3 regions of the Paenibacillus sp. S-12 genome follow, and region 1 is predicted to be linked to each of the others. Evidence: riboswitches for the same ligand, from Rfam matches in the RefSeq annotation. Region 1 holds a riboswitch; each other region holds the start of a gene.
The links. A riboswitch is a leader RNA that binds a small molecule or an ion and turns the genes downstream of it on or off. The one in region 1 is predicted to bind cyclic di-GMP.

Region 1 (3,168 bases):
ACATTCCTCAATTTGACTCGGTTGCATTTGGCTGGGCACGGCTTCAGGACGATGGGACGATTACAACAAGCGGTTCCGAGTACAACTGGCCTCAAGCTGCAGGGGATATCACTCCTGAGAGTATATTGGATAAGGCCAAGCAGGATGGAACGAGTCCGTATTTGATGGTATTTTCGACTGACAGGAAAAATGAGCTGACGAAAATGCTTGAAGATGCGGCGCTGCGAGACAAGGCGATTGAAGACATTATGAAGCTTGTCGCAGACAAGGGATTTTCCGGTATTGTGCTCGACTTCGAAGGTTTGGGTCTGTCTGGCGATATCGAAAAAGCGAAGCGGGACTATAATGAGTTCGTTATCGGCTTGTCCAAACAGGCCAAAGCAGCGAACATCAAGCTGTCTCTGGCGCTTCATCCGTTGAATGGAGCTTATAAAGGATACGACTACAAGACACTTTCGACAGCGGCGGATGATCTCATTATTATGGCGTATGAATATACGAGAGGGAAAGTTCCGGAGCCGTTGGACAAGGTGAATGAGGCAATTAAGCTTGCTCTGAAGGAAGTGCCGAAGGAGAAGCTGATATTAGGCATTTCCACTTGGAGTGAGAATGAGAAGACGATTAGCAGCGTGATTGGACTAGCTAAACGCTATCAGTTGAAGGGAACGGCATTGTGGAGATTAGGGCTCATTGGGGAAGCATCCAAGGCGCAGATTGACAAAAATGTGATTCCGTTAAAATCCTAAATTCTAGTTACGAGAAAAAACAGCCATTATTTATGCTTATGATATAAATGTATTTACTTGAAGATAGCTGATTTATTCAAAATAGCCGGCCTTATGGCCGGTTATTTGCGTTGGCAGCGTTAGCAATACAGGTGCAAATAAAAGCCGTGTAATCTGTATCATCACGAAACCGGGAAGCAAAGTTGCCCTCCCGGTTTGCTTTCGTACGATTAATGACACGTTACTTCGGGGAACTCATTGTTGGCACCCTTTAGAAGGTGTCCCCCGATTCCTTTACGCTGCTGTTCCTTCATTTCAGCGAGTTTATCGGCCTTCAGGAACATGGCGGGCTTGCTGCTAAGTGGATTCATGTCCAGCTCATAGAGGGAGCCATCCATATTAACAGCTGCGCTTACGCGACCATTTATGTTCAGCACGTTGAAGGCAGTTGCGCCCCCGAAGGAATGTCCCATGACAGTCTTGTCCATGTCGATAGTTCCTGTTAGCGGGCTTGAAATATGACCGGCATTCAAGCTGTCAAACTGACGAATGACAAAGTTCAGCCTAAGTGATGAAGATTAAAAAGAAGCCGGCAGTTGGTGTAAGATTCGTTTAAAAGTCTGTGTTTCAGCAATTTCAATATTTGTTCAGAATCTAGAACAAAGACGGCTAATGTCACTTTTTTGACGAATCAAGGGATCTTTATGAATCAGATGTGTACAAGCCATTTAGTTGCATGTTACCATAGACATATAACTGTTACATTTGGATAATGGCAAACCCTAGCGAAAGCAGGGGACGCAAAGCCACGGGTCTAATGCATTTACACAATGCGATGACAGCCGGGTTGCCCTAATTGCAATATGAGCGTCTATTTAAGTGCGCCGCCATTAGGGTGGCGCTTTTTTGTACGTATGAAGAAGCGCCCCTGGTGTTCATCTCATTCGAGCGGACAACGTCAAAGAATGGGAGATGGTAAGGATGCGGACACGTTGTACAGCAACAAAAGACAACAACGCAACGATTCAACAACAAAATAAACTATGGCTAGCTTGCAGGAAGCAACGAATAACGCTGCTGGTTAGCGCATCAATGCTGTTCGGGATGTTCATTTCTCAGCCTGCCCTCTATGCAGCAGATAAGCTGAGCGGAAGCGGGACCCCTTCCTTGGAAAAAGTGAATGCGCCTCAGACAGCAGCAATCAATGTCCAAGGCATTTCGATGGGCATGAGCGAGAAGCAACTTATTGAGCGATTGGGCCAACCTGCTCGCAAAGACCTTAGTGAATATGGCTTTCAGTGGTATATTTACAATCAGGATTATAAGCAGTATGTACAGGTAGGTGTACGCAATCATGAGGTTGTGGCCCTATACACAAATGCAAAGGGAAGCTATGGCGGCATTGGATTCGGTGCGACGAAGCAGGAAGTTGCAGCAGCCTTTGGGACGTCGCTTAGCAGTATTAAAAAAGGAAATACGATCTATCATTACAGGGACAACGGTGGGAAATACAGCCTGCACAAGGTTGGCAATGCGTATGCAACCGTGTTCTATGATTTGAATCAGCGCGGTACAGTAACGGCTGTCCAATTTATCTCTGAAGAGGTGGAGCTGTCATTCAAAGGCTATTTTGGTACGCCTAGCGAGCAATTGCGGACAAGCTTCGAACAGCAGGTTTTCGATCTTGCAAATGCGGTTCGCGTCCGCAATGGTGAGAAGCCGCTGCAGTGGAATGATAAAATTGCCGGAACAGCGCGCAAGCATAGTGGAGACATGGGACGGAGAAACTTTTTCGATCATAACAATCCAGATGGCAAGTCTCCATTCGATCGGATAAAGGCAGACGGAATCGTGTATAAGTCAGCAGGAGAGAATATAGCAGCCGGGCAGACTAGCGCGATTTTTGTCCATGAGAACTGGATGAATTCAAAGGGCCATCGCGCCAATATTTTGGGAGGCTTCTCTAGCATTGGTGTGGGGGTATATTTCGGAGGCCCATCGAAAGTTTACTATACGCAGAACTTCTTTACGCCGCAAAGCTAGTTAATAGAATCATGAATCATGAAAAGCGCCGCATTCATATACTGAAGGCGGCGCTTTTTTCTGCAAACTTATTACAGCGTGTTGTCCATAACAGCCTTGACGATCAGTCGATGGGTAGCCGTATCGATCGGTTCGCAAGTAATCAATGTCAATTCCCGTGCATCCGGATTCTGATCCAGAACGGACAGATCCTCCGGTACGACGACGGATTTCGACTGTACGGTGTAGGTATACGTTTGTTCGGCTGTTTCCAGCTGAATCTTATCCCCTGCTGTTAACTCATCCAGTCTATTGAAATGCCTGCCGAAGGTCAGGCTGCGGTGACTTGCCAATACGAAGTTGCCGAGCTCTCCCGGCATTCGTCCAGGCACCACAATTCCGCTTCCCACCTTAAGAGAAG
Region 2 (3,168 bases), on a different contig from region 1:
ATCGTAATGGCAGCAGTTTGTCAACAGTACTTGGTTCGGATGCAAGAGATGTGGATGGTGCGCCAATTCGCAACGGTATTAGCTACCGGGTCTTTGTGCTCTCTGTAAGCGCGAATAATCAAGCGAACAATGCGTTGTCTGCTCCATCTCCTGAGGTTACGCTCAGAAGCAATGCCTCAGTTGATGTTGTAACGAATGTAGAAGCGAAGATTATTGGCGGAAACGGCAATGCCAGCGATATTGAAGTGGGCTTTGCTGCATCATCCAACAATTCTTATGTTAATGAATACCGCATTATGGTCGTTCGTGCTGATCAGTCTTATGCCTTTGACACATATAGTGCGGGACTTGTGAGTTCATCAAGCTATATTCGGGTTGGAAGCCAAAGTGGCTATGTGAGACAATCGCTGACAAGCAGCTTGCGTGATGTTCAAGGGAATGTCATTCAAAAAGGTATTGCTTACCGGGTCTTTGTGCTTACGGTAGCTGACAATAGAAGCGGCTCCTCGAATGCTTTGTCTTCGCCTTCTGGTGAATTTTCCTTGGTAGATCAATCCGTGCAGGCCCCTACGAATGTGTTTGTGGCGAGAGAAGGAGCGAATGAATTCAAGGCCTACTTCTCGAAGCCAAGCAGCGACAACGGAATTGCCTATTATGGAGTAATGGTCGTTCCTTCCGTATCGGCAGATTCATTCAACCTGGATCAGGCGAATCGTGTGGGAGGAAATAATTATAAATTGGTAAGCGTGTCGGGCGATGGATCGACCATGTTCTCGTTGTCCGATAATGATGTATACGGAAATCCAATTCGCACTGGTGTTGCCTATAAAGTATTTGTGGTGTCCGTAGCGGATGGACGATATGCAACGGTTAATGCTCTCTCAAATGCCTCTAATGAAATCATTGTTGGAAACTGATAGTAAATCAAGCCAATGGCAAACAGACTGAACGGCATAGAATAATAGCATTTTATAAGAGCCTCGAATGCATTTCGAGGCTCTTATGCATTCATAAGGGAATTATTTTAGGGATAAGAGGGATTTTTATGCTGGTATTCAATGATAAGGAGTAATTTTAACATTAGGTCTTCAATCGACAATTTTGTCGAATGAAAAAAGGAGAGGAAACGAATGGAAATGTTAGAAAAAACGCAGTTTAGGGGTGTTTTTGTCGGAAAAAAGTCGAAAAAACACTTAATTACAACTAAAAAATGACAAAAAATGATTGTCCGTGTCGAAAATTTGAAAATTGATATGAAAAGGTATTAATCTTTTCATTTAAGCAGCCGATATAAAATATGGGTCTGTAGTTGGATAATTGTGAACAGGTATCCAGCATGCTGATATGTAATATGTACTTTAGACCTAATCACGCGATACATGTCACAAGAACTAGTGCGTAAACAATGTTATGACATTCTTGCCTGGTAATCGATTTGCAACAATCAATGGAGACATCAAGAAGAACAACATCAGGATTAAAAGGCAAACCCAGTCGAAAGTTGGGGGCGCAAAGCCTCGGGCCTAACGTCTATTGGATTATGGCAGCCGGGCTGCCATTCGAGTTGCGGTAACCAAACAACGGTTATTTGGTGACAAGGCTATTCCCAATGGCCTTTTTTTTGCGCACAAAGGTTGGGGTAAATGATGGAAATTGTGTTGCTGAAGTGGGACGAATGTACTTCCTATAAAAACATAGCTTCGTTGATGGATCGATTTATCCCGTATGTTACGCCTGAAAAATACAAACGGTTAGACAGACTTCGAGAGCGTAAAGATCGTTACCGCGTGGTTGCAGCTGATATATTGGCTCGCATCCTGCTCTCTCGAGCGCTGAACCGATCGAACGACGAGATTGTTATTCGTACTCATTCATTCGGCAAGCCGTATATAGAGGGCAACCCGGTATTTTTCAACATCTCTCATGCCGGTGCATTCATTGCAGTGGCATTGGATAGAGCGCCAATCGGGATTGATATTGAGCAAGCAGGGGAATGGAGCATGGATGTGGCTAGGCTGATATGCTCGCCGCGTGAGCTGGAATTGCTTGCAAATACGGACGACTGCCGTGCGCGTCAGGAATTGTTTTTTTACATATGGACGGCTAAGGAAAGTGTGTTGAAGGCAATTGGTGTAGGTCTCAGTCAGCTTCCAAGCACTTTCGAAATCGTGCAGGAGACAGCCGTACCTGTACAGCGTAATCAATTATGGAAAGTTAATCATTATTATGTAAAGCAATATGTCGTTCCTGAAACAGGCTATTGTATGACTGTGTGCGCACAGCATATGGATTTTGCCAAGCAAATAGAGTACATCACATGGGAGCAGTTGACTCATTGGTTTATGAAATGGGTTGGATCGTGATAAAGGAGAGGACGAAGATTGGCTTTCATGGAATTGACAGTAGAACGATTGACAGGCTATGACGCACATTCTATTGAGCTGCCTGAGGAGACGTTGCGTCTTCTGAAGGATCATTCGACCGAGCATTCGGTCAAGTTGGAATCCGTCATATGCGGAGCGTGGGCAACGCTGTTGTCTCGTTTCTACAACTCACAGCAAGTAACTCTTCATGCCGTTCAATCGAGTAATGGCAATGGCAATCATACCGTAGTCAGCCAGGATGACGTGACCATGCAAGGAATTATGAACATTCATAACAGTTTGTTGGCTTGCACAGAAGGGCGTAACCTGACTTGCTCTGAAATAGGAATAGACAGCGATGTAGCAACATACTGCTGGTACGGAGCAGATGCTCAACCGATGCTTCCGGAGGGGACACAGGAATGCGGTTTGCATTGCTGCATCCAATCTGTTGATGGAGTTGGTTCGACACTGCTGTTTACCATGTACTATAAGGAAAATCATTTCCAATTATCGACGGTGGAGAAGCTGGCGGAGTATTTCCTGCAACTGTTGCAGGAAATGGTTAAGCACCCTCAGAAGCGCATTGGCGAACTGGAGATGTTAACGGAGCAGGACAAGCACCAGTTGATCGAAGGAATGAATCAGACTCGGGTAGATTACCCGCATACATTTACAGTTCCGGCACTGTTCGAGGAGCAGGCGCAGCTTCATCCTGACCGGGTGGCTGTAAAGGAAGATGGCCGTGACCTGACATATCGTGAGCTGAATGTGCGTGCGAACCAATTAGCGCGCAGATTGCAGA
Region 3 (3,168 bases), on a different contig from region 1:
TAGGGTCGTTTTTCCAAAGTGCTTCTGTTTTCTCTGGACCCACTTCTTTCACTAATTCTGAAAACATAATGTCATGTCTGATGTATTCCATCGCGATTAACACAAGTGCCGGGTCTTCTGTTTTTACCGCCCATGCCGGTGTGTTTGGCGAAAAGTTTGCAATTAATACTTCTTCATTGTCCCGTGCAACAATCGTTAAGCGACCATTCATACGTTCCTCAGCTACTTCTGGAGCCATATAATTGTGATGAGTCGTTACACCAAGCCGAATCTCAGGTGCTCCAAAAAGAATCGAAAAAACGTGAATATCCTCTTTTATCCGCCTATCTACAGCACCTTTTACAGAAGAGACTTGCGGTTCCCAAATCGACAACCATATTTCTTCTTCCGCTTTATCGATAATGTCAATCATTTCGGCCGCAACGCGTTCATCACTGCTGATGCGTCGAATGACATCTACTTCCTGTTCACTTTCTAACGCAGATAAATTCTTTTCCAGATAATCCATAGAATTATCAAAGTCATTACGCAAGCGACGGATTAATTCTTTTGCGGGTAAGGGTGCATAGGTTACAGGGTCAGAAGGTACTGTATAAACCGCACCTTTATCCATTAATTTTGCTAACACTTCGTAAATCGTTGAACGAGGTACACCTGACCTTTTACTTATTTCATATCCGGTAATGGGGAAATTTTTTAACAGCCCTATATACGCCTTACATTCATATTGCGAAAAGCCCCACTTCTGAAGTTCTTTAAAAAGTTCTTCCATGGCAACTCCTTTAGTAGTTAGTGTGTTACTTACTATAAAATAAAATGGATTACCTGTCAAAGCAATCCTGGTTCCGTTTTTGAAAAATGATCGTCAGCCCACTGTTTTATTCCTGATTCTCCAACTTATGGACGAGGTATAATTACCCAAAAACGAAGGATAAATCCTTTTAAATCCATCAAAGGAACTATTTAGTTGCATGAATTTGACTTATAAGGAAAGTTATATTCCGTTATTATTTTGCGAACTCTGGCTCGTTCACCCACACTGCAATACATCTCCCATCCTCCCTAAGACCTACTGCCCAAGCCTTTCCGGACATGAAGAATCTGTAAAAAAGCATTACAAGGAGTAACAAGGGAACGTTGCAGTTACAGGCTTGATGTCCAGTATCAAACCATATGGAATTAACATACATCCCCTTATTCCATCCGAATTTCAACATGATAGATTTCAACTGAATAATAATATCGTCCTATGTTCATATATTCACATTTGAGCCGCATGACCCATTAACGAAACGCGAAACTGCTGTATATTTAACGGTGTAAACATGTATCGTTATGCAAGAGTATGCATGTTTGCACAAGCACGACTAGGCAAAGCTAGGGAAATCTAGTGACGCAAAACTAAAGGGGCTAAGGAAGAAATTCCATGCCTGCCAGACGCCGATTAATAGAACCCCATCTCTATTAGTCGTATTCGTTGTTTCTGTATGATTCATGGCGAGATGCCCCACCCTAGCTGCCTATTAATAAAATCTATTGATAGGAAGTGAATAACGGATGAAGACTGGGAGAAAGCGGAGTGCCCGAAGATTGTTCGCAATGACGGTAATGACCATCATGATGTTCGTATCTTCGTTGGCGCCGGCTTACGCAGGAACGACTGTTTCCGCAGCACAGGAACCTGTGGTCAAAAATGCAACAAAGGAAATCCGGAATGTCATGTACTATGGCGATTGGTCAATTTGGGGAGGACAAGGAAACTTTTATCCCAAGGATATTCCGGCCGATCAATTAACCCATTTGAACTATGCGTTTCTCGATTTTGATGCCCAAGGCAACCTTGTATTTACGGACAAGGATGCGGCTGTAGAAGCGCCTGTCGGCCAGGATGGCGTTCAATGGCAAGCGGCCAATGCAGGCATCCTTATCGCCCTGCAGCAATTGCGCGCAGAAAACCCGAATCTGAAGATCGGCATCTCTCTTGGCGGATGGTCGAAATCAGGCGACTTCGCTGTCGTAGCAGCCGATGCTTCAAAACGGGCGAATCTGATCCAAAATGTCATGAAATTCATCAAGTACACAAACATGGACTTCGTGGATGTCGATTGGGAGTTCCCGGCTGAAGTTCGACAGCCCGATTTGGTCGATAATAAGAACGATGAAGGTACGAAATACGCCATGCCGGAGGACAAAAACAATTATATTTTGCTCCTGCAAGACATCAAAAACGCATTGAATAAGCAAGGAGCCGAGCTTGGTAAAGCATATGAACTGTCTGTTGCGCTTCCAGCGCCGAAGAGCAAGATTGATATCGGCATTGATGTGCCAAGACTGTTCAACATTGTAGACTTTGCCAACATTATGACTTATGACATGCGCGGCGCATGGGATGAAGTAAGCGGCCACCATACCGGCTTGTATACGAACCCGAACGACCCGCTCACGGGCAACAACCTGTCCATCGACGAGAGCGTGAATTATTTGATTCAGCAAGGTGCTGAGCCGAATAAGATTGTGATCGGGGCAGCCTACTATACTCGCGGCTGGGATAAAGTGTCGCAAGGATCCGATCCGAATCATCCGGGTTTATTCGGCGATGCGGCACTATCCGCGAAGGATGCGGATCTGACTCCATCCCGCGGCGCGGTTGGCGAAGCAGCGCTCGCTATTGGGGACGGCGGCCGCCGAACAGGGATTTGGTCTTATCGCAACCTCGACAAGCTGAAGGCCACTTACCCGAATCTCAAGGAATATTGGGATGATGCCGCCAAAGCTCCATATCTGTATGATGGGACAACTGGCGTATTCTACACGTATGACAATGAAAGATCTATTCAAGAGAAAACGAAATATGTGCTTGAAAACGGTCTGGGCGGCGTCATTGCTTGGATGGCTTCCAATGATGCCCCTACTACGGATCCTGCCAAGCGCGACAAATTAACAAAGGCAACGAAAGAAGGCCTCTTCGGAAGCCAGGCGTTGACAACACATGAAATCCAATATACCAAGCTGGACGTAACGGCGGATGTGAAACCGTATACTGAGGCTTGGGGCAACAGCAAAGGGTATGAAATTACCCTCTTCAATAACGAGTCTTTGACCGAATCGAATCAAGTGTTGAAAGCGGTGGAAAGAGGAGCAAAAACGGTTAAGCTGCCGAAGCTTTAC

Region 2: another riboswitch for cyclic di-GMP. It lies ahead of NO352_RS19055 (4'-phosphopantetheinyl transferase family protein); the one in region 1 lies ahead of NO352_RS23080 (CAP domain-containing protein).
Region 3: another riboswitch for cyclic di-GMP. It lies ahead of NO352_RS06540 (glycosyl hydrolase family 18 protein); the one in region 1 lies ahead of NO352_RS23080 (CAP domain-containing protein).

The regions. Positions count from the first base shown of each region.
Region 1 covers NZ_JASIUF010000026.1:74,145-77,312, forward strand. Annotated here, with positions in the region: gene NO352_RS23070 (stalk domain-containing protein) at 1-746, shown strand, start outside; gene NO352_RS23075 (alpha/beta hydrolase) at 956-1,258, opposite strand; cyclic di-GMP riboswitch class I at 1,490-1,580, shown strand; gene NO352_RS23080 (CAP domain-containing protein) at 1,707-2,768, shown strand; gene NO352_RS23085 (class D sortase) at 2,840-3,168, opposite strand, start outside.
Region 2 covers NZ_JASIUF010000019.1:66,903-70,070, reverse strand. Annotated here, with positions in the region: gene NO352_RS19060 (copper amine oxidase N-terminal domain-containing protein) at 1-917, shown strand, start outside; cyclic di-GMP riboswitch class I at 1,474-1,560, shown strand; gene NO352_RS19055 (4'-phosphopantetheinyl transferase family protein) at 1,644-2,363, shown strand; gene NO352_RS19050 (non-ribosomal peptide synthetase) at 2,391-3,168, shown strand, end outside.
Region 3 covers NZ_JASIUF010000005.1:785,547-788,714, reverse strand. Annotated here, with positions in the region: gene NO352_RS06545 (TrmB family transcriptional regulator) at 1-772, opposite strand, end outside; cyclic di-GMP riboswitch class I at 1,361-1,445, shown strand; gene NO352_RS06540 (glycosyl hydrolase family 18 protein) at 1,558-3,168, shown strand, end outside.